3 regions of the Clostridium sp. KLE 1755 genome follow, and region 3 is predicted to be linked to each of the others. Evidence: predicted binding sites of a transcription regulator. Region 3 holds the regulator's gene; each other region holds the start of a gene.

Region 1 (10,545 bases), on a different contig from region 3:
TGGCGGGCATGAGCAGTACGGAAACAGAGTTGGTCAGTGTGCCCGGGAAAAAAATAAGCGGCAGGGCCATTCCCGTCAATACGCCGTAAACACTCAGGGAATCACTGACTGAATGGCCGTAAACCTGCAGCTTTGCCGGAATACAGGCGGCTTCAATGGCCTGGAGGACATTCAGGCACAGCCGGTTGGCGCTTAATGGCGCAGCAAAACCAAGAATCTGACGGCTCAGCCTGCCGTAAGCCTGAACGAGCCGGGCCGGGCCGGAGCCTGTGGTTTTCCGGTGCAGCGTGCCGGAGGGCGGCCTTCCGCCGGGGTATGCTTTTTTTACAAAATGAAGGTATGCTGCGGGAAGGGCAAGAAGCATGGAGGAAAGCTCTCCAATGGCGAGACCGGCTGCGGCAACCGCGATGGTAGGCTCCTTTCCCTCCTTTATGCACATGGAAGCGATAAGGAAGACGCTTCCCACCCGGAAGAGCTGTTCGGTAAGCTGGGTTGCCGCAGGGACGCCGGTTTTCCTGACACCGTAAAAATAGCCGTTGATGCAGGAATGGACGGAGGCAAACGGGAAAGACAGCGCTGCAATACGCAGAAGCGGCGCGCATCTGGGTTCAAACAGCAGATAAGAAGCAATAAAATCTGAAAAATTATAAACGCCAATGAGGCAGCAGGTGGATAAAGTGAGCGAGAATGTAAATCCTACTAGCAAAATGCGCAAAGATGCTTTATAATCATGGGTAGCTGTTTCACCTGCCACGAACTTGGAAATGGCGTTCTGCAGCCCGGCCGCGGACAGGGAAAAAACGAGAGCCATGACCGGCCCGATCAGCTGATAAATCCCCATATTTTCTTCGCCGAACAGCCGGGAAAGAAAGATGCGGTAAAAGAAACCGATGAGACGGCTGGCAAGGCCTGTGACTGTAAGAATGATCGTTCCGGTGATCAGGGTGTTTTTCTTAATGCGCATACTGCTCCAATCTTTGCGCGGACAGTGACTGTAAACAGTGACCGCAATGGCTCTTTTGGTAAATATATGCAGAGGAGCCTGTTGACAGAACGCAGAGGCGGTGTTATATTAACCATAGAAAACGAAGCGGTTTAGTAGGAATTGATATTCCCCCAAAACCGTCTCCATATAGAAAAAGCATGCATTTCATGCAGACAGGAGAGTAGAATAATGAATAAACTGATTTATCTGGATAATGCGGCAACCACGAAAACCGCGCCTGAGGTGGTACAGGCCATGCTTCCCTGGTTCACGGAGAACTACGGGAACCCCAGCAGCATTTATTCCCTGGGCACGGAGAGCAAGAAGGCCGTGAGCGAGGCGAAGGATATCATAGCCGGTTCCCTGGGCGCTGCCAGCAATGAGATTTATTTCACAGCCGGAGGCTCTGAAGCGGACAACTGGGCGCTGAAAGCTGCTGCGGAGGCCTATGCATCCAAAGGAAAGCATATCATCACCTCCAAAATAGAGCATCACGCCATTCTCCATACCTGTGAATATCTGGAGAAGAAGGGCTGTGAAATTACTTATGTAAATGTGGACGAAAATGGTATAGTAAAGCTGGACGAGCTGGAAAAAGCCATCCGGCCGGACACTATCCTGATTTCCATCATGTTTGCCAATAATGAAATCGGCACAGTCCAGCCCATTAAGGAAATCGGTGAAATCGCGTCCAGACACAATGTCCTGTTCCATACGGACGCAGTACAGGCTTATGGCCAGCTGCCGATCAATGTGGATGAATGCCATATCGATATGCTCAGCGCCAGCGGGCACAAGCTGAACGGACCGAAGGGAATCGGCTTCCTTTATATCAGGAAAGGAATCAAGATCCGTTCCTTTATCCACGGCGGGCAGCAGGAGCGTGGCAGAAGGGCCGGCACGGAGAACGTTCCGGGCATTGTAGGCATGGGTGCCGCTGCCAAACGGGCATTTTCCATTCTGGAAGAGAAAAGGGCAAAGGAAACCGAACTGAGAGACTATCTGATAGAGCAGATTGAAAAGGAAATCCCTTACTGCCGCCTGAACGGAGATCGTAACAGAAGGCTTCCAAACAACGTGAATTTCAGCTTCCGTTTTGTGGAAGGGGAATCCCTTCTTATCATGCTTGATATGAAAGGCATCTGCGCTTCCAGCGGTTCTGCCTGTACCTCGGGCTCCCTGGATCCCTCCCATGTCCTTCTTGCCATCGGCCTTCCTCATGAAATCGCGCATGGTTCCCTGCGTCTGACATTGAATGAAGAAAATACGAAGGAAGAAATGGACACAACGGTGGCCGCAATTAAGGAAATCGTAACCAAACTCAGAAATATGTCTCCTCTGTACGAGGATTTTGTAAAAAAACAGAAATAAGGAAATCAATCAGGAAACGGAAAGGATAACGATATGTACAGCGAAAAAGTAATGGATCATTTTGAACATCCCCGTAATGTGGGGGAAATAGAGAACGCAAGCGGCGTTGGCACCGTAGGAAACGCCAAATGCGGCGACATCATGAGAATTTATCTGGATATTGACGAGGAAGGCATTATCCGCGACGTTAAATTCAAAACCTTTGGTTGCGGCGCGGCTGTTGCCACCAGCAGCATGGCAACCGAGCTGGTAAAGGGCAAGAGCATCCAGGAAGCCATGGAAGTGACCAATAAGGCGGTTATGGAGGCGCTGGACGGCCTTCCGCCCGTAAAGGTACACTGCTCCCTGCTCGCAGAGGAGGCCATCCATGCGGCGCTCTGGGATTATGCCCAGAAGCACGGCATTACCATTGAAGGACTGGAAAAACCCAAGTCCGATATTCACGAAGGAGAAGAAGAAGCAGAGGAAGAATACTAAAATATGAGCAAAAAAGTAGTTGTGGGCATGTCCGGAGGCGTGGATTCCTCCGTGGCTGCCCTTTTGCTGAAAGAACAGGGTTATGAGGTCATCGGCGTCACCATGCAGATCTGGCAGGATGAGGCGGAGGAAACCAGGGAAGAAAACGGAGGCTGCTGTGGCCTGAGCGCTGTGGACGATGCCAGGAGGGTTGCCGAAAAGCTGGATATTCCTTACTATGTTATGAATTTCAAGAAGGAATTCAGAAAATATGTGATGGATTATTTTACGGCGGAATACCTGAAGGGCAGAACCCCCAACCCATGCATTGCCTGCAACAGGTATGTGAAATGGGAATCCCTGCTCACCAAAAGCCTGGGATTGGGAGCCGATTATATCGCAACCGGCCACTATGCCCGCATTGAACAGCTTCCCAACAAAAGATACGCCATACGCAATTCCGTTACGGCGGCAAAGGATCAGACTTACGCCCTTTACAACCTGACCCAGAAGCAGCTTGCCCATACCCTGATGCCTGTAGGCGCCTACCCTAAGGATGAGATCCGCAGGATAGCCCGGGAAGCGGGGCTGCCGGTAGCGCACAAAAAAGACAGCCAGGAAATCTGTTTTATACCGGATCACGATTATGCCGCTTTTATCGAAAGGGAATGCACAGACTCTGTCCCCGGCCCCGGCAATTTCGTATCCGTTACCGGAGAAATCCTTGGGAAACATAAAGGCATCACCCACTATACCGTAGGCCAGAGAAAGGGCCTGAACCTTTCCATGGGACATCCGGTCTTTGTCACGCGGATCAACCCGGAAACCAATGAAGTTATCATCGGAGAAAATGAAGATGTCTTTTCACGCACACTCACCTGCAGCGGCCTGAATTTCATGTCCGTCCCGGATCTGGAGCAGCCCATGCGTGTGAAAGCCAAAATACGCTATGGCCACAGCGGCACCTTCTGCCTCATAGAAAAGACAGGAGAGGACCGAATCAAATGCACCTTTGAAGAGCCGGTCCGCGCCGTAACCCCGGGCCAGGCCGTTGTTTTCTATGACGGCGAATATGTACTGGGCGGCGGAACCATAGAGTAAAAAGAAAGACGGCTTGATGCTGCAGACCCGGACGTCGGGAAGGACAGCGCCTGCGCTGATGCGTTTATCCTGGCGCTGTCCGTTCAGGCCGCAGTCTGCGGAAAAAATAGAGAGACAAAACGGCATAGTCGCGCAGACTATGCCGTTTTGCCGTTGATAGCTCTGTCAGGTTTTGTGCTGCGAATACACTATATCCATGGATCCGGAATTGTAGTAGAATGATAAAAAGGCCGAAGAAGCGTTCATTTTAACTTAGTACACGCTGTGGCATAGAAAGGGAAGGAGAACCTTTGTGGATAACAAATTTATGTTAACTAATGAACAAAGAAGGTATCTGGGGCTGGAACCTGTGGAAGCGCATTGGGAAGTGATGGATATCAAAGGCACCCTATATTATTTTGACGGGAATATTATTAAAAAGGAAATTATAACTTCAGACTGCCGGGAGGAAAATTTCAGATACAGGGAAAGTGAACTCTATGTAGAGACTGCAGAAAACAAAAAGCTGGTCCTGCCCAAAACTGCAAAAGGAAAGCCTAAGAAATTGAATTTTACCGCCACACAGTCCTTCAGGCCTGTTAACGTATATTTTGCATGCGAAGGAAGCTATATAACGATAGCAAATTATACGACACAAAAGACCTTCTATTTTGAAGATATCAAAAACGATGTCACTGCCCCGGTTTTGGAAAACTGGCTGAAAAATTGGATAGATGAAACTGCACAAGATGACCTTGAGGATTTGGAATGCTTTAAATACGAGAAAAGAGTACATCAGAAATATAAAGAGGGCGATATTTTCACCTTCAAAATCGGAAGAAGACAGTATGGCTTCGGGAAAATCTTAATCGATGTCGCAAAACGCAGGAAAACAGAAGAATTTAAGCAAAATAAGAATTACGGCCTGGCTAATCTGATGGGCCCGGCGCTTATTGTAAAGGTGTACCATAAAATCAGCGATAATATCAATGCAGATATCGATGAATTGGAACGGGGACTTTCCCTGCCGCCCCAGTCCGTCATGGACAACCGAATTTATTATGGCGAGTATAAAATCATCGGAAACAGAAAGGTAACGAACCGTGATCTGGATGATGCGCCAATCTCAACCAGCAAAAGCATAAACTACCAGGACAGAGACATCGCATACCTTCAATACGGCCTGATATACAGGGAACTGTCCCTTTTTGAATATGAAGCGTACGATGATGAGGATTGGTGCCACAAAGACTACAGGAATGAAGGCATTGGTTTTTCCCTTGATTTGGATGCACTGCAGGAATGCATCAATGCACATTCCAACGAACCCTATTACCGTAGCAATGCCCGGAGAAAGCTGAACCATCCGGCGAATAAAAGGGATAAAAATGCAGCTTTTAAAGCCTTCGGACTGGACGGAAGCCTGGATTATGAAGGGAATTTGAAGAAATGTTTTAAGCGAATGTAGCAAACTTCCCTGTCCCGGCAGCAGACGCCCTGCCCGATAGGGCGGTTTTGGCCGGAAATGGGATGCTACAGGCACTTCTTTCCCTTTACCGCATAAACATAAGAAAAAGGCCATAAAGGAAAACAGAAAATTGGATATGGATTTTAATTCGTACAGAATGAGACAGAGACCTGTCTACATGGTATTTGAAGGCGTTGTCACCCACCTGGAAATTGCACCGGGAATGATGGGACGATATGACGGATGCACCCAGATGGTGACCGTAGAAAATGAAGCGGGAAATACCGTAAATTTTTTAATGAACGCCTCAACCTTCGTGGTAGACTATACCACCCTTTATGAAAGCATGCCCGTTACCGTTTTCTACAGCGGCGACACAGCAGTCCCTGCGATTTACCCGCCCCAATATGAAGCGGCGGTCATCGCGCCCCGCCAGGAAGGCCAGAATGTATTTGTGGGATACTTCAACAACCTCCTCATGAGCAGCGACCAGAGCCTCAAGCTCAACCTGGCTCCCACCACCCAGGTAGTTACCTCAAATAACCAGACCTTCATGGGAAACCCGGGAAACCATACCCTGGCCGTACAATACAGCCAGACCACCAGAAGCATACCCGCACAGACAACACCGGAACGGGTCATCGTCCTCTGCGGCATGTAAACGCCTCTTCCGGGAAATTACCACTGTCTGTCCGGCTCCAAAGGAAGCCTCCCCGAAAAAAGTTCCCCGGAGAAAACTCCCCGGAAAAGACCACCTGAGGAGCCCTCCTGCAAAACCGTATAAGGAGCCGGAAAAAGACAGCCTACAGCTTTATAAAAGAAGCAGTACGCTTATCAAACACCGTATAATAAGAAAAACCACAGTCCCTGAGAAACTCCTCAGCCCTCTTAAACTCCCTGCAAATATCCTCAGGCCTGTGAGCATCCGACCCGACCGTCACAATTTCCCCGCCCAACTCACGATAACGCTTCAGCACCTCCCGGCAAGGATGAAGCTCCTTCAGCCCATAACCGATCCCCCCGGTATTGACTTCCACGCCAATCCCATTCTCCAACAGCAGCTCCAGCATCCTCTCAAACAAATCCCGATACTTTTCATATGTATAAAACTTATCCTGATCCGGACCATACCGCACCACATAATCCAGATGCCCATAAATATCAAAATCATGAAACACCTCAAGATTGTCAATTATGGATTCGAAGTACTCCCTGTAAGCCGCCTCTTCACTTCTCCCCGCAAAGAACTCCGCATCATACGGATCCTTCCCATTACACAAATGCGAAGACCCAATAATAAAATCAAAAGGAAAAGAATTCACATATCCCTCCTGCACCTCGGCCAGATAAGCCTGCAGCCCCAGCTCCACCCCAAAGCAAAGCTTAATCCTGTCCCCATAAACCGCCCTGCACCGCAGCAGCTCATACAGATAAGCATCCGTATTCACCTCAAAAAATCCCTTCGGAATCCCCTCCGAAACCGGAAAATCAAAATCCATATGCTCCGTAAAACACATTTGCCCAAGCCCCAACGCAATCCCTCTCTCAACCATCTCCCCCATAGGAGCCTTAGAATCCCCCGAAAAAGAAGAATGCAAATGAAAATCCGCCCGAATAGCCATACAAAAACCGCCTTTCTTATCATCATTAAACAATCCACTATTATATATAAAAAGTGAAATCCTTCTAAAAAGTATATCCTATCCCCCAAAAAAACGCAAAGAAAATTACCCTCCTCAAACTATTTCCAAACCACCTCTTTCCTTTTATTTTTATGATAGCCCCAGCCCTCCAATTATAAACTTTTTGTAAAATAATGGGCGATTTCCAATAATTTTTTAATTACGTCTTGATATTTTTATGCAGATTAGGTAAAATGATTGTGCTGATAAAATTTTGTCAAGCTTTTGGGACAGGCCCGGATGCCAATCCGCAATGTCCAAGGTGAGGACTTACGCTGGACGTGGGTCCATTTGCTGTGCTTGATAAAAGAATATAAAAAAACATTTTTAGGAGGAATTAAAAATGGCAGTAAAAGTAGCAATTAATGGTTTTGGCCGTATTGGACGTCTTGCTTTCAGACAGATGTTCGGAGCAGAAGGATTTGAAATCGTAGCAATCAATGATTTAACATCTCCCGAAATGCTGGCTCACTTACTGAAATATGATTCAACACAGGGCAGATACGCTCTGGCAGACAAGGTATCTTTCAGCGAAGATTCCATCACTGTTGATGGAAAAGAAATCAAGATTTATGCAAAAGCTAACGCTGCAGAGCTTCCTTGGGGAGAAATCGGAGTAGACGTAGTTCTGGAATGTACCGGATTCTACACCTCCAAAGCAAAAGCACAGGCTCATATCGATGCCGGCGCTAAGCACGTTATCATTTCCGCACCTGCCGGAAGCGATCTTCCTACCATCGTTTACAATGTAAACCATGAAACTCTGAGCAAAGATGATCACATCATCTCCGCTGCTTCCTGTACAACAAACTGCCTGGCTCCCATGGCTAAAGCTCTTAACGACGCTTTCCCGATCCAGAGCGGTATTATGTGCACAATCCACGCTTACACAGGCGATCAGATGACTCTGGATGGTCCTCAGAGAAAGGGCGACAAGAGAAGAAGCCGTGCAGCAGCAGTGAATATCGTTCCCAACAGCACAGGTGCTGCTAAGGCTATCGGCCTGGTAATCCCTGAACTGAACGGCAAGCTGATCGGTTCCGCTCAGCGTGTTCCTACCCCTACAGGATCTACCACAATCCTGACAGCAGTAGTTAAAGGACAGCCTACAAAAGAAGCTATCAACGAAGCTATGAAGGCTGCTGCAAACGAATCCTTCGGCTACAACACAGACGAAATCGTATCCAGCGATATCATCGGTATGAGATATGGTTCCCTGTTTGATGCTACTCAGACCATGGTTCTTCCTATTGACGAGAATACATCTGAAGTACAGGTTGTTTCCTGGTACGACAATGAGAATTCTTACACAAGCCAGATGGTTCGTACAATCAAACACTTTGGCAAGCTGCTGGAAGCATAATTTAATCCAGCTGGTGTAAAGGCATAGGCTCATAAAGGGTCCGGTCTGATGAGGGCCGGATCCTTCTTTCATTTTTAAGGAGGTTTTTACCATGTCATTGAATAAGAAATCCGTTGATGATATCAACGTAAAAGGAAAACGCGTCCTTTGCAGATGCGACTTCAACGTACCGCTGAAGGAAGGCAAAATCACAGATGAAAACCGTCTGGTTGCAGCGCTTCCTACTATCAAAAAGCTGATCGCAGACGGAGGAAAGGTTATCCTTTGCTCCCATCTTGGAAAGCCTAAGGGAGAACCCAAGCCGGAGCTGTCTCTGGCACCTGTTGCAGCACGTCTTTCCGAGCTGCTTGGCCAGGAAGTAAAATTTGCAGCAGATCCTGAAGTGGTTGGACCTAATGCAAAAGCAGCAGTAGAAGCTATGAAGGACGGAGACGTTATCCTTCTTGAGAATACCCGTTACAGAGCAGAAGAAACTAAGAACGGCGAAGCTTTCTCCAAAGAGCTGGCTTCCCTGTGCGACGTTTTTGTAAACGACGCTTTCGGTACCGCTCACAGAGCACACTGCTCCAACGTTGGTGTGGCACAGCTGGTTGATACCGCAGTTGTTGGTTATCTGATGCAGAAGGAAATCGACTTCCTTGGAAATGCCGTAGAGAATCCCGTAAGACCTTTCGTTGCTATTCTTGGCGGCGCAAAGGTTGCAGATAAGCTGAATGTTATCTCCAATCTGCTTGAAAAATGCGATACCCTGATCATCGGCGGCGGTATGGCATTTACCTTCCTGAAAGCAAAAGGATATGAAATCGGCGCATCCTTAGTGGATGATGAAAAAGTTGAATACTGCAAGGAAATGATGGAAAAGGCTGAGAAGCTTGGCAAGAAGCTGCTTCTTCCCGAAGATGCTGTTGTTGCAAAGTCCTTCCCCAGCCCGATCGATGCAGAAATCGAAGTTGAGGTTTATGCTGCAGATGCAATCCCTGCCGACATGATGGGACTGGATATCGGACCCAAGACGGCAGAGGCTTATGCAGACGCTGTTAAATCCGCCAAGACCGTTGTTTGGAACGGACCTATGGGCGTATTTGAGAACCCTGTTCTTGCAAAAGGAACCATTGCAGTTGCAAAGGCTCTGGCTGAAACTGATGCAACCACCATCATCGGCGGCGGCGATTCCGCAGCGGCTGTTAACCAGCTTGGCTTTGGTGACAAGATGAGCCACATCTCCACCGGCGGCGGCGCTTCCCTGGAATTCCTGGAAGGCAAAGAGCTTCCCGGAGTTGCAGCAGCAAATGACAAATAATATTATTTAACGCGGGGAGACAGCCTGCGAGCTGCCTCCCGCAAACGATAAAATTCACTTTTATATTAAGGAGACCATAATCATGGCAAGAAAGAAAATCATCGCCGGAAACTGGAAGATGAACATGACTCCCAGCCAGGCTGTTGAATTAATCAATACCTTAAAGCCTCTTGTAGCAACAGAAGATGCTGACGTAGTATTCTGTGTGCCTGCAATTGATATCATCCCCGCTATTGAAGCTGCTAAGGGAAGCAACATCGAAATCGGTGCTGAAAATATGTATTATGAGGAGAAAGGTGCTTACACCGGAGAAATCGCTCCTGATATGCTTACTGATGTTGGCGTTAAATACGTTATCATTGGACATTCTGAAAGAAGAGAGTATTTTGCAGAAACGAATGAGACCGTTAATAAGAAGGTTCTCAAAGCTTTTGAGCATGGCATTACTCCTATTATCTGCTGCGGCGAGTCCCTTACTCAGAGAGAGCAGGGAATTACTATCGACTGGATTCGTCAGCAGATTAAGATTGCATTCCTGGGCGTAACAGCGGAGCAGGCTAAGACAGCCGTTATCGCTTACGAGCCTATCTGGGCAATCGGAACCGGCAAGACTGCAACCACAGAGCAGGCGCAGGAGGTTTGTGCTGCAATCCGTGTATGCATCGGTGAAATCTATGACGAAGCAACTGCAGAAGCTATCCGCATCCAGTACGGCGGATCTGTAAATGCAGCTACCGCTCCGGAACTGTTCGTTCAGCCTGATATTGACGGCGGCCTGGTAGGCGGCGCAGCTCTGAAGCCTGACTTCGGAAAGATCGTTAACTGGAAATAGTTTCAGTT
Region 2 (10,545 bases), on a different contig from region 3:
ATGCAAGCCTTGCCCCCCGTCTCTCCATGACCTTCCGCCTGCTGCCCGGAAACAGCGCCCAGGACAGGATACTGCTGTTTGCAGGCTCACGCCTGGACACTCTGGAAAAAGAGCTGGACCAGGTGCTGGAATCCCAGGTTACGAAGCTGAATGTGCTGGGTGCGGTCATTACCCTGGGACTGAGCTTCCCCGCCCCGGCCGTAGGCCCCGAACTGTTTGAACAGAGCGAAAAAGCGCTGAACCAGAGGTTCCACTCCGGCAACGGCAAGGTTTACTATGCAGTAAATTCCTCCCCAGATACGACACAGCTTCCCGGAGATCTGGACTGGAAGAGCCTGGAAAATGATCTTCGCTGCAAAAGCCCCGAATATACAGCCAGGAAAATCTGTTCCCTGATCGACAGCCTTTATCCCCTGGTACACAATTCTGAATATCTCATCCAGTATATTTACGAAATGCTCATACGGCTGAATTATTCTCCCTCCAAGAAAAACTGGGATCGTTTTACCGATGGGAAATTCTGGGCTTCCTATGAAAATAAGGACGAAATCCTCTCCCTGATTAAAGAAGAAATATCCTTTACCTGCCTTAACAGGCCTGCGGAAATAAACAAGTCTGTCACAGAACAGGCCAAGTCCTTCCTCCGAGAGCACTACAGGGAGCAGCTTTCTATGGAAATGCTGGCCGCCCACTATCATCTTAATCCCAGATATTTTTCCACCGCCTTCAAGAAAAAGGAGGGCGTCAGCCCTATCGATTATCTCACCGGCGTACGTATGGAGGCCGCAAAAGACACACTGAAAAACACGGATATTCCGGCCTCCGAAATCGCTTCCCTTGTGGGCTATGAGGATCCCCGCTACTTCTATAAGGTATTTAAAAAATACGCCGGCATGACGCCTACGGAATTCAGGAGCAGGCAGCCCCGCTCTCTTCCATAACCTCCTTCAGGCGCCGGATATAATATTTGTAATCTTCCAATGTGGAATCCGGCGTCGCCTGATGATCGCAGCCCGGCACATAGCCGCCGCTGCGGATCACCGGGAGAATCCGCTCGAATTCCCTGTCTATTGCGTCCTTCCCCTGTTCAATCACAAGCTTATTAAAGCCCCCGATAAATTTCAGCCTGGGATAAAGCTCCCTGACCTTAACAATATCCATTCCCGCATTCACATCCATGGGAAGGAAGCCGTCCACGCCCGCAGCAATAAACTGCGGAATCAGCCTGTTAAAATCACCATCCGTATCCACAAAAATATTTTTCACTCCCTTTTCCTTCAGAAAAGGGAACAGCTGTCTGTAATAGTCCGCCACAAATTCCTCAAAGGTATCCGGCGAAATCATCGGCCCATTGCAGCCGCTCAAATCCTCCTCAAAAAGCATGACCTCCGGCTGGATAATATCAAATATTTTCCCATGCTTTTCCCGGAAGACCTCCACCGCAAACCGGTTCATATCATGGATTACCTCAGGCATGTCGTAGAAGGCATACATCTGCCCCTCGATTCCCAGCAGCGTACGGGGCAGCCAGAAGAAGCCCTGCGCCCTGAAGCGCAGTGAAAAATCGCCTCTTTTGTGGGCCTGCGCATATTTCCCATAAACCTTCCCGATATTTTCATCGGTACAATACAGCTCCAGATGCTCCCTTACCTTATCCTTCAGCGTATACCAGTCCTTTTCCTCCTCCACCGGTGCCTTCAGTTCCTCCACAAGATTGCTGTTTTTATGGTACTTTCTTATCCAGCCATCGGTATCCAGCCTGACGACATAAGTTAAGGTTTCCTCCAGGACCGTCGTATCAAAGCATGCAAAGGGGATACGGAAGGCCATGCGCTTCACTCCGTCAAACCCCAGGTATTTTTCATATTCATAAACCGGCTCCGTCATTTCATCACTCAGATATCTCTCCATATAGCTTCCCGCCTGCGGATACAGCCGGCTGGCCGCAAATTTTTCAGGCAGTCCCTGCTTACACCAGTTATTCACCGTCTTGTCCCATGGAAAAAAGGTTTCCAGTACCGCTCCCCTTTCCGTCCTTTTTTCAAAGCCCAGTGTCATTAAAAGTCTTTCCGATTCCGTCATTTCCACTACCTCCGCGCACTCCGGCGCACAATAAATTCAAGAGGGAAAGGGACGCGCCGCCCTCAGCCTTCCCGCGTTTTGTCCATTGTAGCATGCGGCGGACAAAACCGCTTGTAAACAGCGGTGCTTTTTGTGTAAAATACGGACTTTTCTCTTGCTATGCCTTTCCCCGCCGTTTATAATCTGAGTATGAAAACACAGGAATATTTAATTCACAGCAGCTACATAACCGCCCGTACCTCCCTTCCGCTGTATACCGAAGAATACCGTTATACCGCGCATTTATCGGAAGCCGCGCATTCCCATGAATTTCTGGAAGTAGGCATTATTCTGTCCGGGAGGATGATGCATAAAACGGAGAGGGGAAACAGGCTTCTTACGGAGGGATGTGTATATTTCATACCTGACGGACATTCCCATGCCCTGGAGCCTGAGCCCGGGCTTATTGTACGCAATCTCTATCTTCTCCCCAAAATATTCCTGTCAGATGCCTCCGAGGAAAGCACCCCTGTCATGCTTCAGGATTTTCTTCTTTACTTTACCGATCCCGGCCTGCGTCAGACAGCCGAAATCCGGCTGCCCCAGGATCAGCTGACGGCTGTCAGGTCACTTTTGGAGGCCTGCGACGCGCCGCCCTGCTGTGATCTGCTTTCCGACGCCTTCCGCTATCACTGTCTTATGAACGTGCTGCTGCTTCTGTGCGACAGCTTCGGCCGGGCCTGCCCGGAATGTCTCGTACGCAGGGACGCCCGTATTTACCGTATTCTACGGCTCATCCGGGAAAATCTTTCCCTTTCCACAGGGGATCTGCTGCGCACCATCTCCGCAGAGCTTTTCTTAAACCCGCAGTACATCAACCGGCTCATAAAAAAAGAGCTGCACACAACTCTCTCCGCCCTGATATTGGATACCAGGATTGAAAAGAGCTGTGAGCTGCTCCTTAAGGGTCATACGATAACGGAAACCGCCGCCGCTCTGGCCTTCTACGATCACTCCCATTTTCATAAGGCTTTCGTCCGCAGGCTGGGAATGACGCCGTCGGAGTACCAGAAGAAAAACTTTACAGGCCTTTGAAATATCTTCCGTAGGCATCAGCCGCCATGATTGCCGCATAAACCTTTTCCGGAGTCACTTCAAAGGGCATATTATGAAGCGTATCTGTTTCCGCGCAGGCCGCTTCCGCCACTGCCATGATTTTTTCCTTCGTCACTTCTTCAATTCCCAGCTCCTTCAGGGTTACCGGAAGGCCTACCTCGATGCAGAAGCCGATAATATCCTCCAGCTCATCCGCAGATACATCCTCCAGCACCAGCTGGGTAATTGTTCCGAAGGCTACCTTTTCACCATGATACATATGGTGGCATTCCTCCAGAACCGTAAAGCCGTTATGTATGGCATGCGCTCCTGCCAGTCCGCCGCTTTCAAAGCCGATTCCGGAAAGCAGGGTATTGGCCTCGATTACCTTTTCCACTGCAGCCGTGCAGGCACCTGCCTCCAGGGCCACCTTGGCCTTAACCCCTTCCTCCATCAGCGTATCGAAACACAGCTTCGCCAGCGCATGGGCTGCCAGGGTTCCGCGTCCGCCCGCGCAGGTAAGCGCATCCTTCGCCTGTACGGCACGCGCCTCAAAATAAGTGGCAAGAGCGTCGCCCATACCGGCAACGGTCAGTCTTGCCGGGGATTTCGCGATAACCTCCGTATCCATCAGAACCATATTAGGATTGGCCGGAAGGAACAGATACTCCTCAAAAACGCCGTTTTCCGTATAGATAACGGAAAGCGCGCTGCAGGGCGCATCTGTGGAAGCGATAGTCGGGCAGATAATAACCGGCGTATGCCTGTAATAGGCCACTGCCTTGGAGGTATCCAGAATCTTTCCTCCGCCGATGCCGATGACCATATCGCAGCCTTCCTTTTCCATCACTTCGATCAAACGGTTGATTTCCGTTTTACAGCATTCGCCGTTAAAATAATCGAATATCGTGCTGCAGCCTGTGCCAGAGAAGCTTTCCTCCACCATGCTGCCGATTCTCTTATAGCCTGATGCACTGATAAGGATCAGCGCCTTCTTTCCATACCCCTCCGCATATTTTCCCAGCCTGGAGAGTTCACCCGCTCCCTGAACATATTTGCTGGGGCTGTTCAAAATGTTTGCCATAATACTTACCTCCTGTTCGTTCTCTGTCATTTTCTGTCTGATGCAGCCGGTCCGGTAATGAATAGCCGCAGTTTGTTATAAAATTAACATGGCACATGCTCATTGTATAATTGCAGACGCAGGAAGTCAATTCCTATTTCTAACATCAATAAAAGTTATTATTTTTTTCAATTAGATAATATACGGTATCTCATTTTTAAATCCGATTTCCACTTTGGAAAGATACCACGATTTTCCTTTGTCGTTATTTCCCTGGTAAAACAGATAAACTCTGTCGTCATCATCAACAAAAACATACGGATGCCCCGATTCACATTCATTCCAGCTTCCCGGCCCTCCGTTTTCCAGAAAAGGTCTGTCTGACATTCTTTCAAAGTGTATACCGTCGCTGCTTACCGCGACGCCGATCTGCTGCGGGCAGTTATTATATGCACCGGCATAAAACAGGTATACCTTGCCATACCGGACCATAGCCGCGGCGGCTTCAATACACTCCTGCTCCCAATCCAGTTCCGGCCGCAATATGCTCTCCTCACAGCATTGCTTCCAACTTTCTCTGCGGAATTCACCATCCAGAGGACAGCAGCTTACGCCCTGCATCTGTATTTTTCCCTCTGGATCCCTCGTGGCAAAATACAGGAACAGCTTATTTTGAAAAATAATCACATCCGCATCAATCGCTCTTCCATTGTTCCAGTCTCCATACGCACGTACAATCGGATTTGTTTCATTTCTGGTAAAATGGACTCCATCTTCCGACCATGCATGGCAGATGGCATCCTTCTCAAAGCTTCCGTAGGTCTGATAAAACAAATGTAGCTTTCCTTCAAAAATAAGAGCTCCAGGTGCGCAGATACCATTCGCTTCCAGTTCTCCTTCTATATCCATGTCCTGAAGCTTTTCCCAATTTTCCAGATCAGTGCTTCGGGCAATTCCAATCCCCCATACGGCCTTTTCCTCACCCTGGGAGTCACAACTGATTCTGCAGTTGGAATAATACATATAATAATACTTTCCGAATCTGACAACCGCCGGATCCTTCGCCAGCCTTGTCTGATTGGAGTCGTCTGTAAACATCATCATTTTTTTCTCCTTATCCGCACCCGCTTGGAGGAAAAGTGAAAGGGGGCGCACTGGTACGTCCCCTTTTCGTTTCATGCCTCCTAGTTGTCTGCATGTTCCTGTGCGTAAATTTCGTTTGCTTCCTGTGTCAGCTGTTCACCGCCGTTGTCATACCACTGCTTCACCATTTCATCAAAATAATCCAGAGGCTTCTCTCCCGTTATAATCGATGTATATCCGGTGTTCAGAATCTTATCCAGCTCCGCCCCGTATTTTGCCTTGGATTCCGGAGTCTTGAAGATAACACTTACATAACCGTCATTTTTGTCTTTAAATTCTTCATCAGCCCATGCAAACTGCTGTGCATAAGCAACCTCCTGATATTCCAGGTTGCCACCTTCTTCAATGAAAGCAAAGGTATTTGCTGCTCCCTTTGCACTTAAAAAAGGATTAAGGGAATCCGCTTCTGCAGCTTCTCCGATTGCAGTATAAGCCTTCTTTCCCATAAAATCAACGATATCCGAATACTTTCCAAGTGTCCCGCGGTTCACTTCCACTGATCTCTCTACACTGCCGCAGTTCATATCATCGATGATTTCCAGTAAGCGTCCGAATCTATCCTCATCCTGAACCAGATTTACAGAAAATACGGTACGAAGCTTTCTGAAATCAGCTTTATCCGTCCCTTTATGTCCATCAGGCCCCTCCGGTGCATAGCCCATGGCATAGGTTCCCGTGTTGCCTGAGTTCTTCCATTGTGCAGCCATTTCACCAATAGCAGATCCGTTTTCCTCCCCGCTCATATCGGGAAGCCAATGGTAAAAGTTACCCATGTTGGTATAACCGATTTGATTGTTCAGGAATTTATGGGTAATAGCCCAATAGCCGCCTTCATTTTCACCAGTTACAAATTCCGGATCCAGCACACCATCCACATACCATTTATGCAGAACTTCAAGAGCCTGTTTCATTTCCGGCTTCACATCTCCGTAAACTACTTTTCCATCATCACCCAGAAGCCATTTCCCGCGATAACTGCCGAACGCACCATAAATAGTACGGATACCTGTTTCAGACAGCCCATAGGTATCATTTTTTCCATTTCCATCCGGATCTTCTTTAGTGAACTTATAAAAGGCCTCTTCAAATTCCTCAAGAGTCCTGGGAATTTCTGTGATTCCCACATTTTCAAGCCAGTCGGTTCTCCATACAACAGGAGTTACAATAGTATCATATTTCCGGAAACAGGGAATGCTGTACATCAGTTCTCCGTCAAATTTGGCAATCTGCCATGCGGAAGGGTCTGTTTCGTCAATATACCTGGACAGATTAGGTGCATGCTCGCGGAAAAATTCCTCTGTCCATCCACCGATAATCCCATCCTTATAATATTTGTTCTGATCTACCATTTGTATTACGTCCGGAATATCTCCAGATGCAATCATCAGGTTAATGCTGTCACCTGCATTTGCAGTTTCCACATAAACAAGATCAAAATCCGCATTATACTCCTCTTCCCAGCGCTCCGCCATTTCCGGCTTATCATCCCACGGTCCGAAATTGTGCATCACCATGCGATAGGAATAGTGAGGGGCCTCCTTCTTCTCCGTTGTCTGGGTTTCCACTGCCTCTGCAGCACCGGTTTCCACTGCTTTGCTCTCAACATCTGTGGGTGTGCTTCCTGCATTTCCTGTTTCCGCCTGATTACCGCAGCCGGCCAGAAGCCCCGCTCCCAATACTGCTGTCAAAAATAAACAGCCTGCTTTTTTCCATTTCATAATTTTACCTCTCCTTTTTATAATTTTCCGGCTTTCCGGATTACTACCCCTTCAGGGAACCTATAATAACGCCTTTTACAAAATACTTCTGCACAAAGGGATACACGCACATAATGGGAAGCATACATACGAAGGTAGTTGCCGCCTTCAGTGTATCCGGCGTAACATGATTGGTATCCGTACTGTTCATATCCATCATCTGCTGCGTTCCTTCCATCAGGATTCTTCTCAGAACCACCTGCAGAGGAAGCTTATTCGCATCTCTTATGTAAATAGTTGCATCAAACCAGGCATTCCAGTGTCCTACCATCACCCACAGGGCCACCGTAGCCAGCACCGCCTTGGAAATCGGGAGGACAATGCTAAAGAAAATCCGGATGCTTCCCGCACCGTCTATCATTGCCGATTCCTCCAATCCCTCCGGCACGGACATAAAGAAATTTCTCATAATTATCAGGTTGTAAGAACTTATCAGCCCTGGCAGTATCAGTACCAGACGGTTATCAATCAGATGAAGGTTAACCATCCAGAGATAACTGGGTATCATACCGCCTGAAAAAAACATGGGGATCAGGACAACAGTAGTCCAAAAATTCCTGTTGGGCAGCTTTTTTTTGGAAAGCACATAGGCGCCCATCGCTGTCAGCGTAACGCTCAGCGCCGTACCTGCAATTGTTCTAATCAGCGTTTCCCTGTAGCCAGTCCAAATATATTTATTAGCGAGCACATACTTATAATTAAAAGCGGAAAATTTCTTTGGCCACATCTGGAGGGCATCCACAACTCCTGAATCCGGAGAGCTTACGGACTGTACAAACAGATTCCAGAACGGGAACAGAATCGTTAAGGAAAACAACGCCAGGAAAAGATAGTTAATCCAGTCAAATGCCCTGTCTCCTGCACTCCGCTTTATTTTTTTACTGCTGCTCATCTTCCTTTCACCCCCTACCATAAGGAATTATCGCCCAGCTTCTGGGCTATTTTATTCGTAAACAGAACAAATCCCAAACCAATCACATTTTTAAACAGGTTGACCGCAGTGGAATAACTGTACTGCATTCCTTCCAAACCTCTTCGATATACATAGGTGTCAATGATATCTCCCACCTCATAGACAGCCTCATTATACAGGTTCATAATCTGATCGAAGCCGGCATTCAGAATACCGCCCGTGTTCAGAATCAATGTAATGGTTATTGTCGGCGCCAGGCATGGGAGCGTTATATAAAGAATTCTTTTGAATCTACCCGCGCCGTCCAGCATGGCCGCTTCATACAGCTGCGGATCGATTCCTGAAATTGCCGCAAGATAGATAACGGTTCCCCATCCGATGCTCTGCCAGATTCCTGTTAAAATAATTGTAAATACAAACCATTTCGGATCCCCCAGAAAATAAATGGGGTCAATTCCCAATTTTCCAAGCAGAGCGTTAACCGCTCCTGTAGACGGACTCAGCAGCTGCTGGAACACGCCGGCCAGGATAACCCACGACAGAAAATGCGGAAGATAACTGAAGGTCTGTACTACCTTCTTATATCTGGCATGGCGCACCTCATTGAGCAAAATGGCAAGAAGAATGGGCGCCGGAAAACCGAATACCAGTCTGAGAATACTGATCCACAAAGTGTTTCCCAGGATTTCATAAAAACTCGGCGTTGTGAACAGTTCTCTGAAATTCTCCAACCCCACCCAGGGACTTCCCCAGATTCCCTGCATCAGCTTGTAATCCTTAAAGGCTATCACAATACCGCCCATTGGTATGTAGCAGAAAATGATATAGAACAAAAGCACCGGAATAAATAGAAGAAATAGTTCTTTATTTTTCCTGTACTGCAGAAGCAGTTCTCTGAAATTTCCTTTCTCCTTCTTTTTCGTAAACACGCACTTCCCCTCCTTTTAAACGTTTTTCTTTTTTATTGGTATATTATTTTTATAAACAGGCATATTTCTGGATTTTACTGGTCTGATGTCTTATTTTATACTCTCGGTACAGTTAAACGTTTTTCTTAGTTAGAGGTTATCACACCCTATTGAATATGTCAATTGCCAAGTCTGATTCTTTATTTTTTTGTGATTTATGCACGATTTTTATCTCTCACAATGCCCTTACGCTTCTTTTTTTTGTTTAAAAACTCTAATTCCTTTTCTTAGCTTGTGGTAAACGTTTAATTATGATAGAATAAAGAAGAACTGAAAATAAATAAAACTGTTCCGTATAACGCATCAACTTTCAGAGGAGGATAATTATGGTTACCATACATGATGTAGCCAGGTTAGCCGGTGTTTCCATAGCAACCGTTTCCCATGTACTTAATAAAACAAAAAATGTTTCACCGGCTACGGAGGCCAGGGTGACTGCCGCTCTTGCCGAACTGCACTATGTCCCCAACATCGCAGCCAAGAATCTGAAGACAAACAGCTATAAATCCATAGGTGTTATTGCCGAAGAGGTTGCCGCCTTCAGCACGCCTCCCATTATTGACGCTATCTGCGGCTTTCTGGATCAGAAGGGATTCACGGTAAACCTATGCAATCTGAGGACCTACAGCCACGAAGATTATGATACCCAGCTATTGGAATCCAGCCTGCACATACTGGAAGCCTCCAGGGCCTGCGGTGTCATATACATAGGCGCCAATTCCCAAAATGTGGCCCATATCCGTTCCCTGATTAAGCTCCCGGTCGTCTTTGCCTACAGCTCCGCCCTCAGGACCGATTATAGTGTGGATTATGATAATTTTGAGGCTGCAAGACAGGCCGCCATGCATCTGATTTCCAAGGGGCACACACGTATGGGAATCATCACGGGTAATCTGGGACAGGAATTTGTCCACCAGCGTATTATGGGCTTCCAGTCCGCCATGGTAGATGCGGAACTGGTGCTTCCACCTCATTTTATACTTTCCGGTGACTGGAACTATGACCTTGCCTTTGAACAGACCTGTAAACTTCTCTCTTACCCAGATCCTCCTACCGCCATTTTTGCCATGAACGATCCTATGGCCTGCGGCGTTATCGCCGCCGGACGCAAATGCGGCAGACAGGTGCCCGAGCAGCTTTCAGTCATTGGCTTTGATGACAGAACCTGCTCCGCTTACAGCACCCCCGCTATCACCACCCTGCGGATTCCGTTTTATGACATAGGAAAACTTGCTGCCACAATTCTGTTGGATTTGCTGGACGGAAAGGAAGTGGAACACACCAGCCTGCTTCCCTGTGAACTGATCCTGAGAGATTCCGTATACCCCCTCTCCGACAAACGGTAATACTAAAAACAGCTTCCCGGACGTTTTGAAGGAGCTGCTAAAAACGAACGCCCGCTGCGGGCAAGGAGGATTTTATGACAAGACGTCAAGCTGTTATTGAGGCACTGGAGCACCGGGAGCATGAAACAATACCTTTTCACATGGACTTCACAAAACAGGCATTGGATCAGCTGATCGCTTACACCAAAGATGAGGAAAT
Region 3 (10,545 bases):
CTCCAGCATATCCTCACGGAACACGGCCGGGCGGATTTCCTCCCTTGCCATTTTCTCATAGCAGTAGGGAAAGGTATAGCCCAGAATCAGCACCGGTTTGCGTATGCCGCTGCCCCGTAATATCAGGGCTTCTTCCACCGTTGCCACGGCAAAGCCGTACAGGTACGGCAAATCCTCTATTTCATGGGCAATGGGCACCGCCCCATGGCCATAGCCGTCTGTTTTCACCACGGCAATGATCTTCGTCTCCTCCCGGAGATTGGCTTTCATGGCGGCCATATTGTGTTTTATCGCATCCAGATCCACCGTCGCCCATATTCTGTCATAATTATTCATCTTATTTTTACCTCCCGCATATCGCAGGTTGCCTGCGATTCTGCATCAATCAGTAGTTTGAAAGGAATTTTAAGCTTCTCCCGCACCCGGCACCGCAGTCTTTTCTTACAGTACTTTATTTACAGTGTTTTCTTTACGGCTTTTTCTTTATGGCGTTTTCTTTAAAAGCTCCGGAAACAGGGCTTCCAGTTCCAGGGTCAAATCGCCGGCAGTGACGCCGTATTCGCTTTTTTTATGCGCGGCCCGGTCTCCTGCCATACCATGCAGATACACTCCCGCACAGGCGGCATCAAAGGCATGCATTCCCTGGGCGGAAAGTCCGGCCAGAATGCCGGTGAGCACGTCGCCGCTGCCCGCCGTGGCCATACCGCTGTTGCCGGTAAGATTCATATACAGCCTTCCCTCCGGGCTTCCCACCAGCGTGCGTGCGCCCTTACATACAAATGCGGCCTGCAGCCTGGCTGCCCATTCCAGGGTCAGCGCAGCTGCTTCTTTTTGGATTTCATCCGTTTTCTTTTCCGCAAGCCTGCCGAATTCTCCCGGATGCGGCGTAAGGATCAGCTCGCGCCTTGTTTCCGGCTCCTGCTGCCTTTGTATCAGCTCATCCAGAAGCTCCCTGTGTTCTGCCAGCAGATTCAGCGCGTCCGCGTCTATTATCAGAGGCTGCATCGTCTGCTTTAGCACCGCCTCCAGTATCCGCAGTGCTTCCGGGCTTTTTCCAAACCCCGGGCCGACAGCGATTACATTCGCCCAGGCACAGGCCTCTCTCAGCTTTTCTTCCGCCTGCGGCGTCCATTCCTCATAGGTGGTGAGCATGGCTTCCGGCAGTGCGGTCTGCATAATAACACGGTTGCTTTCCGGCGTCACCGCCCGCACCATGCCCGCGCCGCTTTTTAACACGGCCGTTGCAGACAGCTCGCAGGCGCCCGCCATTCCCCGGCTTCCCGCGATCAGGAGCACCTTACCGAAGGTGCCCTTATTTCCCTCCTGGAGCCTTACCGGCAGGAATCCCCTGTCTTCGTTGTTCCAGGTAAAAATCCGGGGATACTCTCCCAGAAAGCCTTCCTGTGTAATTCCGATATCGGCGCAGATCACCTTTCCCGCATACCGGGCGCCCGGATATAAAACAAGTCCCAGCTTGCGGAATCCAAAGGTTACCGTTACATCCGCCTGTACGGCGCAGCCCATCACCTCCCCGGTATCCCCATGGATGCCGGAAGGGATATCTACGGAAAGGACATAGGCGTCCTGTGCGTTGATATATTCCACCGCCTCCGCGAAGCTGCCTTCCACAGGCCTTGTCAGTCCAATGCCAAAAATCGAGTCTATGATAATATCATATTCCCGTTCCGGAAGTTTGCGCATGACCCGGTATCCATAGTTTTCAAGAATTTTAAGCTGGGCCGCCGTTTCCGCGGAACACTTTTCTTCCTTGCCCAGCAGTACAAAATCCACCGGAAAGCCCGCCTGGCTCAACAGCCTGCCTATGGCCAGCCCATCGCCGCCGTTATTGCCGGTGCCTGCGGCTACCAGCGTTCTGTTGGCAGGAGGCACCGGCCCAAAGGGGCGCATCGCTTCCTTCAGCTTCTTATCCCGTGTGATCAGTTCTTCCGCACAGGCCAGCGCCGCCCTTTCCATCAGCACCATGGAAGGCATGCCGAAATGTTCTATTGTATTTCCATCACAGCGTTTCATTTCCGCCGAGGTAACCAGATATTCCATTTTTATCTCCCCGCAAACTGCAGCTTCCGAATTCCCAAATCATGCAAAAATGCGTCCTGAGCCTGCTGCCCTGACGCATTTACCAGACTGCCGCATTCCCATCCGGGAACACGGCACCCTTTATACAAGCCTGTCTTTACGCCTCACCGGAAGCGTTCTTTTCTTTCTCTTCCAACTCGTTTTCATATTGATTTATCATATAGGACAGCTTGATGAGGCTGTCCGACAGGTGTACGTTTTCCACCTGCACGCTGTCAGGCACATCCAAATCCACATGGGCGAAATTCCATATGGCCTTGATTCCCATTCCCACCAGCTTTTCAGCTGCGGCGGCCGCGCCTTCCTTCGGTATGGTAAGCACCGCGATATCAATATTGTTTTCCCTGACAAATTCCTGCATTTCTTCCATGGGGCGGACCTTCATCCCGCGGATCATTTTTCCGTGCAGCTTTTCATTGATATCAAATACGCCTGTGAAAATGAAGCCGCGGCGCTCAAAATTCATATAATTAGCCAGCGCCTGGCCAAGATTGCCCGCACCAATGATTATCAGATGATGCTTTTTATCCAATCCGAGTATCTTGCCGATCTCGGTATACAGATACTCCACGTTATAGCCATACCCCTGTTGTCCGAAGCCTCCGAAATTATTGAAATCCTGCCGGATCTGGGATGCGGTAACATGCATCAGCCTGCTCAGCTCCTGAGAGGAAATGCGTTCCACGCCACTGTCCTTCAGTTCACCAAGGTACCGGAAATATCTGGGAAGACGCGCGATTACTGCCTGTGAAATTTCTTTATCCAATTTGTTACGCCTCCATTCTTTTTTCCAAGCCCATTGTAACTGCTTTGTATCCGCAGTTACAGGCAAAAATCCATCCCGGCCTGCTTTTGGCGACGGATTTCCGCTTCCAGGCGCCGCATTTTGTATGGTCTGTGCAGCAAATGCACAGACCTGTCCTGCGGCTGAACCCATTACTTAATTATTATAGACATATGTTAAAAAAATGTCAATGAATTAAATAGGTTTGAATTGACAGCCCGTCCCTTCAACGGTAAACTTGTGGGGGTGGGCCTGACGTCCTGCGCCGTTCTCAGGCCTGGGGGCAAGGGGGCGGGGGATTTTCAGGTTCAGTCGCAAAAATGGGAAATTTCTAACCTCGCCGTTTGCCTGAGCTGCTGTCAAACGGCGCAGAACTCCTCTCTTCGTTCGTCAGACAGCGCCGTTTGGGCGGACAGCAGCCCAGGTAAACGGCGAGGTAAGAAATTGTCTCCATTTTTGTGAGATTCACCTGAAAATCCCCCGCCCCCTTGCCCCCAGGCCTGAGAACGGCGCAGGACGTCAGGCGGGGTACGCTAAGCAGGGCGGAAGGGAAAAGGGATTTAAGGGCAAAAAAAGAAAAATGAGTTATAGAGGTGAGTGGGAATGGTTTTATCTTGTCAGAATGTGAATAAGGCTTTTCATGAGAAGCAGGTGTTCAGGAATTGTTCTTTTCATATAGAGGATTATGAGAAGGCGGCTGTGGTGGGGATTAACGGGGCCGGGAAGACTACTTTGCTGCGGATTATTGTGGGGGAGCTGGAGGCTGACAGCGGGCAGGTGGTCTTCGGAAAGGATAAGAGCTTCGGGTATCTTCCGCAGAACGCTGAGGTGGACAGTGAGCATACGATCTATGATGAGCTTCTTGAGGTGAAGCGGGATGTGATCGCGCTGGAGGAGCGGATCCGGCAGTGCGAGCTGGAAATGAAGCATGTGGAAGGGGAGGCGCTGGCTGCTTTGATGGAGCAGTATGCGCTTTATACGCATCAGTTTGAGCTGGCGGACGGGTACAGCTACCGGAGCGAGATCGTGGGAGTTTTGAAGGGGCTCGGTTTTACGGAAGAGGAGTTTTCCAAGAAGGCCTGTACGTTGTCGGGCGGTCAGAAAACAAGGGTGGCTTTGGGTAAGCTTCTGCTTGACAGGCCGGATTTGATCATTCTGGATGAGCCTACGAACCATCTGGACATGTCTTCCATCGCCTGGCTGGAAAACTATCTCCTGAATTATAAGGGTGCCGTTTTGATCGTGTCCCATGACCGGTATTTCCTGGATAAGATCGCAACGAAAATTATTGAGCTTGACGGTACGGAGGTTTCCGTTTTTTCAGGGAATTATTCGGATTATGCAGTGAAAAAAGAGCAGGTCCGGGCGGCGCGGTGGAATGCTTACATGAATCAGCAGCAGGAAATCAAGCATCAGGAGGCGGTAATCGAGAAGCTGCGTTCCTTTAACCGTGAAAAATCCATCCGGAGGGCGGAAAGCCGGGAAAAGATGCTTCAGAAGATTGAGGTGCTGGACAAGCCGGTGGAAACGCGGGCGGATATGCGGATGGAGCTGCATCCCAGGATCATGAGCGGGAACGATGTGCTGGATGTTGAAAATCTGGCAAAGGCGTTCGGGCCGGAACGGCTGTTTGAAGGGCTGTCTTTTTCCATAAAGCGCGGGGAGCATGTGGCGGTTATCGGTGACAACGGGACGGGGAAAACCACGATTTTAAAAATCATCAACGGGCTTGTGGAACAGGATGCCGGGAATATCCGGCTGGGGACAAAGGTACATATCGGATATTATGATCAGGAGCATCATGTACTGCATCCTGACAAAACGTTGTTTGAGGAAATCTCGGATGAGTATCCTGCGCTCACAAATACGGAAATCAGGAATGTTCTGGCAGCGTTTCTTTTTACCGGGGACGATGTGTTCAAGCAGATTAAGATGCTTTCCGGCGGGGAACGGGGACGTGTGTCTCTGGCCAAGCTGATGCTGTCTGAAGCAAATTTCCTGATTCTGGATGAGCCTACGAACCATCTGGATATCATGAGTAAGGAAATCCTGGAGGACGCCATCAACAGCTACAGCGGCACAGTGCTTTATGTGTCCCATGACCGTTATTTTATCAACCGCACGGCTTCCCGGATTCTGGAGCTTTGCAACGGCGGGTTTACCGGGTATCTTGGGAATTATGATTACTATCTGGAGAAGAAGGCGGAAAATACAGTGCTTTCTTCAGGGACCGGCGGAGCCTTCCCTCCTGCTGCCGGCGGGATAAAATCCGAAGCCGCCTCTGCCGCTTCTTCCAGCCTGAAGCAGGACTGGCAGTCGCAGAAGGAAGCGCAGGCCGCTTTGCGGAAGAAGGAAAACGCCCTGAAAAGGTGTGAGGAGCAAATCGAACGTCTGGAAACCCGCAGCCAGGAAATCGATGCGGAAATGCTGCGGCCCGAGGTATGCACGGATGTTGCCAGGCTGCAGGCGCTGGCCAGGGAAAAGGAGCAGGTTGAGGAAGAGCTTCTGCTTAAAATGGAGGAATGGGAAAGCCTGTCGGATTAACCGGCAGGCCTTTTTTGTATGGAAAAGGTATCTGCGAGAAGAAGCCAGTTGGCCCGGAAAAGCTGCATGATCTGCCAGTAGCCCATGCCTCTCAGGCCATAGCTTTTTACCAGGCGGAATTTTTCGCGCAGGCTGCGGACATCCTCAAACCAGACCTCGTGTTCCACCCCGTCTTTTGTGTAGCGGAACCATGGGGACATGGCAGTGCTGTCAAAAAGGATTTCAGCGTTGTTTTCAATGGCTATCTGGACGGCTTCTATGTTGCCGATGGTATCGGCTTTGCTCTCGCCTCTTATGTAGGGGAGGGGCCAGTCGTAGCCGTAATTGGGTATGCCCAGATCGATTTTTTCGGGAGGGATTTTTGTTATGGCGTATTCCACCACCTCGATCACTTTGTTGAGGGGCGCGACGGCCATCGGCGGACCGTAGGTATACCCCCATTCGTAGGTCATGAGGAGTACGCTGTCCGCCGCCCTTCCCAGTCCTTCATAATCCTTTCCTTCATAGAGAAGGCCGGTCTGGGTATCGGATATCTTGGGCGCGAGCGCGACGGAAAGGGTGTAGCCTTCCGCATTGGCCGCCGCCCTCGTTTCCGCCACAAAGGCGGTGAAAGCGTCCCGGTCTTCAGGAAGGATATATTCAAAATCGATATCCACTCCCTGATAGCCTTTCTGTTCCATGGTAAACAGCAGCTGTGCAATCAGGGTATCCCTGACCGGCTGGTTATTGACCAGGACGGAAATCAGGTAATTATTAAACATGCCATCCGCCCCGAAGGGCGTCAGGGTCAGGATGGGAGCCACGTCCTCCAGGAGCGCCGCCTGAATCATGAAGCTTTCATCAATCGCCGGGGGAATAAGGTTCCCTTCCGTAGTAAACCCATAAGAAAAAATGGATAAGGAGGACAAGTATGGCAGGGTCTGGTTGAGCACATAGTTGCTGATAAACGGATAGGCATAGCCGTTCACATATGCATCGTACAGACCGGCACCCTCCTCTCCCGTTATCCGCAAAAGCAGCGCCATGCCCACTGCCAGGCGGTAGGGATAGGGAATCTGATTATCGTAAATGATATCCTCAACGGAAACACCGTATTCTCCGGCAATGGTATCGACAGTATCCCCCTGTTTTACAACATAAATCTGCATATTCGTATCCTGTAGCCTTTTTTGTATCATATGCGCCGGAAAGGGCTTTGATTTCTATGTTTCAGTTAAATCGGCTGCTTTCCACAGATAGAATACGCCTGGAGCCAGTTACCCTCGTGTTTTTTTGTGCTTCACAGCAGCTAATAAAGCATTAAATTTCTAATGCAGACGAACTACTAAAGGAATAAAGCAATCGCGCAGTAAACAATCAAAAGAGCCATAACAGCATTTACCAGCTTCGTGTGTTTGGAGAAGAATTTACAAAATGCCGCTCCAAACAGCCTCCAAACAAAGGAGCCTGAAGCGCCAATCAGAGACAGTATGGCAGTAAACCCGATGAGCGCTGTCCCCGAATGATAAACAGGCAGGATATAAAGCGACATTGCCGTGATTGCGTAAATATAGATTTTAGGATTGGCAAATTGCAGTACCATGCCGGAAAGAAAGCTGGCCTCCTTACCGCCGTCTGCACTTAATTCAGAAGAACTTTTCCAGACTTTCCATGCAAGGTACAGCATATATGCGGCGCCCAATATCTGCATGACAATCTTTACTTTTGGAAGAAATGAATAGAGTGTCGCGCTGAATGCGGTACAAACAGACATAACGATTGCAAATCCGGCCAGTATGCCGAAATTAAAACGGACACTCTTACAAAATCCCAGCCGTATGGCATTGCTCATGGAAAGCAGGTTGTTTGCGCCCGGCGTGTAAGCCGTAATAAAACAATAAATCAGAAAATCGTATAAATGAAACATCATAACCCCTTTCTATTTCAACAATGATAAATAGCCGCTTATGAAGATTACAAGTACAATAACCGGCAGGATATTGCTGATGTATTTTCTAGCAAAGTCCGGATATGGCAAGCCTTTTCCAATCTTCGTTTCTTTATGGAAATTATCCCAGCCCCACCCATAATGCCGGGTACAAAACAAAAGAAATACCAAACTCCCCAGCGGAAGCAGATTATTGCTTAAAATGAAATCCTCCAAATCAAGGATACTTGTGCCGCTTCCCAGCGGTTCAAAACCTTTCCAGAGGTTAAATCCGAACACACAGGGTAATGACAGCAATAATAGTAATACAAGATTTACAAAAGCCGATTTCTTTCTGCTGCAGCCGGTTAAATCCATTCCATAGGTAACGATATTTTCAATGACTGCAATGACAGTGGAAATAGCTGCAAATACCATGAACAGGAAAAATAAGCTTCCCCAAAGACGGCCGTTATCCATTGCATTAAAGATATTTGGCAACGTAATAAACAATAGATTTGGTCCACTGTCCGGCTCCACCCCAAAGCTAAAGCAGGCCGGGAAAATAATTAAACCTGCAATAAGTGCAACCACGGTGTCGAGAATACCCATATACAGTGCGTTGCTGGTCAGGGAATGGCTCTTATCAATCCGGCTCCCAAATACGGATAATGTACCAATTCCAATACTTAATGTAAAAAATGCCTGACCCATTGCCGCAAAAATGCATTCCGCCACTCCTATTTTCTGCATGGCCCGAAAGTCCGGATAGAGATAGTAGCGCAATCCTGTTTCCGCATTGGGAAGCATAACAGACCTGACAGCTAATACAATTAACAGGCAAAATAATAAGGACATCATGATTTTTGTAACACGTTCCACTCCTTTTTGTAAGCCGATAGCACAAATTGCAAAGGAAACAATGATCACAATAAACGAGCATACGTTCATGGCTGTCGGGTTCCCAAGCAAATCAGAGAATACATCAGCAACTTCGTTTGAGGTAAGGCCTTGAAACCTGCCCTTTACCATTTTTATAAAATAGTACAGCAGCCATCCACTGATTACCGTATAAAACATCATCAGCAGATAGTTTCCAATGATTGTTACATATTTAAACCAATGCCATTTTGTCCCCTCCGGCTCCAAAATATTAAATGACAATGCGGTGCTTCGCTGACTCGCCCGGCCCACCGCAAATTCCATTACTACAATCGGCAAGCCCAATATTACTAAAAAACAAGTAACATATGACAAAGGACGCGCCACCATACTTTCCGGTGATATAGGGAAATCTCCAGATGTTTCCCAAACCGATGGAACAGGCTGCTGTAAGCAGAATAAATCCCAGCCGCGATGAAAAATGTTCTCTTTTCATAGTATAAATGCCCCTTTCCTCTTTACAGGCCCAATTCAAAATTGTATAATGATACAGAATGGTTATTATATTGCATCAGTGCGATATAATAATACATCTGGTGTATTATATTGTCAAGAGGAAGGAGCGATTTATTTGGATTCAATGAATATGATAGTCGCTAAAAATATCAGACGGCTGCGCGAAGAAAAGAAATTAAGCATGGATGAGCTTGTACGGCTGAGCGGTGTCAGTAAAAGTATGCTTGCACAAATTGAACGCGGCGACGGGAATCCGACCATTTCCACACTGTGGAAAATTTCCAACGGAATGAAAGTACCGTTTGACGCTTTAACCGTCCGTCCCAAAAGTCCATATGAGATTGTGAAAACATCCGACATCCAGCCTTTGCTTGAAGATGGCGGAAAAGTAAAAAATTTCTCTCTTTTCCCGGATAATGAGAACCGCAGATTTGCAGTCTATTATCTGGAATTAGATGAAGGAAGTTATTGGGAATCCGAACCGCACTTAAAGGGAACCACTGAATTTATTACAATCTTTACAGGCAAAATTCAGATTCATGCGGGCGGTCAGGATTTTATAGTCGAAAAGGGAGAAAGTATACGATTTGAGGCCGATACCGCGCATTCATACAAAAATGTTGGTAATGAAACAGCAATATTGCACATGATTCTTTTTAACCCCTGATGGGGTGACGGAAAAACAGTCTGCGTTTTGGATTCCCCTTTGATATTCCTAAACCCCAAAAAGCACAGTCTGTTGAGGTAACTACTCATAAGACAGTATCACAAACAACAGAAACGGATAGCTGCCATACAGGGTGCAAGGCAAAACGGGTGTATCGTCTTAACGGCGGTGCGCCCGTTTTGTCACGCAGTAGAAGCCTGTTTTTGAGGGTATGAGTAAATCCCTTACCCACCTTGTTTCCGTATCTGTGAAGCCGCATAAACAAGGCTAATTTACCCTCTATCGGGTAACGGTTTCATCCGTACAGTCTGCCGATTTTCACGTCTGTGTAGCGCAGGAAAAAGTACATCAGTATCAATTCCCGCCTTGCTTCCGGCAAGTGTTTCAATGCCTGTACTAATTTCTCGCTGTCTACAATTACCGTCTTGCCGCAGACACGAAAAGCTGTAGGCTTGTCATGCTTGACAAAATACTTGTCTGTTGTAAATGAGTCAAAATATTTCTCGTCGCGCAGATAGTCAAGAGAGATTTCATGCTGTGACCACCGCCGCTTATCCCGCAGCGTATTGATAAATTCATACCGCAGTACAGTCCGGCAAAATGCGTCAAAGGCAAACTCGATATGTTCCTTTTGCTCTTTGGAATACGTCATTTTAATCACCCCCATTCCACGCGGAAAGGGGGAAATGCAAACTTCCATACAGAAGTTGTCTGCACGGGCGTTAATGCCGTAATAGGAATTATATAAGTTTATATGGTAATGTGTGTATTCATGTTGATAGCCGCAATATCCCGTAGGCGGGTATAGGCTTTTTTTAACAAGCTAATAATTGTCGAATATTGTCGATATAAATTGTTCACGGCGATACCTCCTAATATACCGCCGTGTCCATGAAAAGGACGACTTTAATTCGCCCTCCGTTATTCCATTTTAGAAAAAGAAAAACGGCGGCTTTGATTGCTATGATATGCTCCCTTTATTTCAACAGTTTTGTTTTTTCGTCTGTCTACTTTACAGGGAGCATATCAATTTCAAAACCGTCGTTTGGTTACCGTATTTTGTTTAGGCGCATAGCTATCCTGTCGCCACAACAATGGTTTTTTTATTATTCGTTGGGCGGTTAAGGGGTATCAGAAATTAAATTCATC

The links. Region 3 encodes Rex, which represses fermentation and respiration genes when NADH is low (regulators of the CRP and FNR family bind a similar motif). Its sites were predicted from a motif close to ATTGTTAANNNNTTAACAAT; they were not measured.
Region 1: gap (type I glyceraldehyde-3-phosphate dehydrogenase) is a predicted target of Rex. The motif match lies at 7,245-7,264, and genes of this name have one in related genera.
Region 2: HMPREF1548_RS02985 (glycerol dehydrogenase) is a predicted target of Rex. The motif match lies at 4,312-4,331, and genes of this name have one in related genera.

The regions. Positions count from the first base shown of each region.
Region 1 is NZ_KE992709.1:2,387-12,931, reverse strand. It holds gene HMPREF1548_RS13040 (putative polysaccharide biosynthesis protein) at 1-964, opposite strand, end outside; gene nifS (cysteine desulfurase NifS) at 1,175-2,356, shown strand; gene nifU (Fe-S cluster assembly scaffold protein NifU) at 2,390-2,833, shown strand; gene mnmA (tRNA 2-thiouridine(34) synthase MnmA) at 2,837-3,913, shown strand; gene HMPREF1548_RS13020 (immunity 26/phosphotriesterase HocA family protein) at 4,206-5,360, shown strand; gene HMPREF1548_RS13015 (hypothetical protein) at 5,497-6,021, shown strand; gene HMPREF1548_RS13010 (histidinol-phosphatase HisJ family protein) at 6,164-6,982, opposite strand; gene gap (type I glyceraldehyde-3-phosphate dehydrogenase) at 7,386-8,405, shown strand; gene HMPREF1548_RS13000 (phosphoglycerate kinase) at 8,497-9,705, shown strand; gene tpiA (triose-phosphate isomerase) at 9,788-10,537, shown strand.
Region 2 is NZ_KE992657.1:38,919-49,463, forward strand. It holds gene HMPREF1548_RS02970 (helix-turn-helix domain-containing protein) at 1-941, shown strand, start outside; gene HMPREF1548_RS02975 (uroporphyrinogen decarboxylase family protein) at 910-2,082, opposite strand; gene HMPREF1548_RS02980 (helix-turn-helix transcriptional regulator) at 2,272-3,156, shown strand; gene HMPREF1548_RS02985 (glycerol dehydrogenase) at 3,143-4,240, opposite strand; gene HMPREF1548_RS02990 (family 43 glycosylhydrolase) at 4,412-5,323, opposite strand; gene HMPREF1548_RS02995 (type 2 periplasmic-binding domain-containing protein) at 5,404-7,080, opposite strand; gene HMPREF1548_RS03000 (carbohydrate ABC transporter permease) at 7,124-8,011, opposite strand; gene HMPREF1548_RS03005 (ABC transporter permease) at 8,026-8,961, opposite strand; gene HMPREF1548_RS03010 (LacI family DNA-binding transcriptional regulator) at 9,327-10,346, shown strand; gene HMPREF1548_RS03015 (uroporphyrinogen decarboxylase family protein) at 10,421-10,545, shown strand, end outside.
Region 3 is NZ_KE992711.1:7,845-18,389, forward strand. It holds gene alr (alanine racemase) at 1-336, opposite strand, end outside; gene HMPREF1548_RS13330 (bifunctional ADP-dependent NAD(P)H-hydrate dehydratase/NAD(P)H-hydrate epimerase) at 484-2,058, opposite strand; gene HMPREF1548_RS13335 (redox-sensing transcriptional repressor Rex) at 2,195-2,863, opposite strand; gene HMPREF1548_RS13340 (ABC-F family ATP-binding cassette domain-containing protein) at 3,485-5,425, shown strand; gene HMPREF1548_RS13345 (glycosyl hydrolase family 18 protein) at 5,422-6,573, opposite strand; gene HMPREF1548_RS13350 (LysE family transporter) at 6,750-7,334, opposite strand; partial or broken gene HMPREF1548_RS13355 (sodium-dependent transporter) at 7,344-8,709, opposite strand; gene HMPREF1548_RS13360 (helix-turn-helix domain-containing protein) at 8,854-9,396, shown strand; gene HMPREF1548_RS13365 (RNA polymerase sigma factor) at 9,692-10,048, opposite strand; gene tsaA (tRNA (N6-threonylcarbamoyladenosine(37)-N6)-methyltransferase TrmO) at 10,528-10,545, opposite strand, start outside.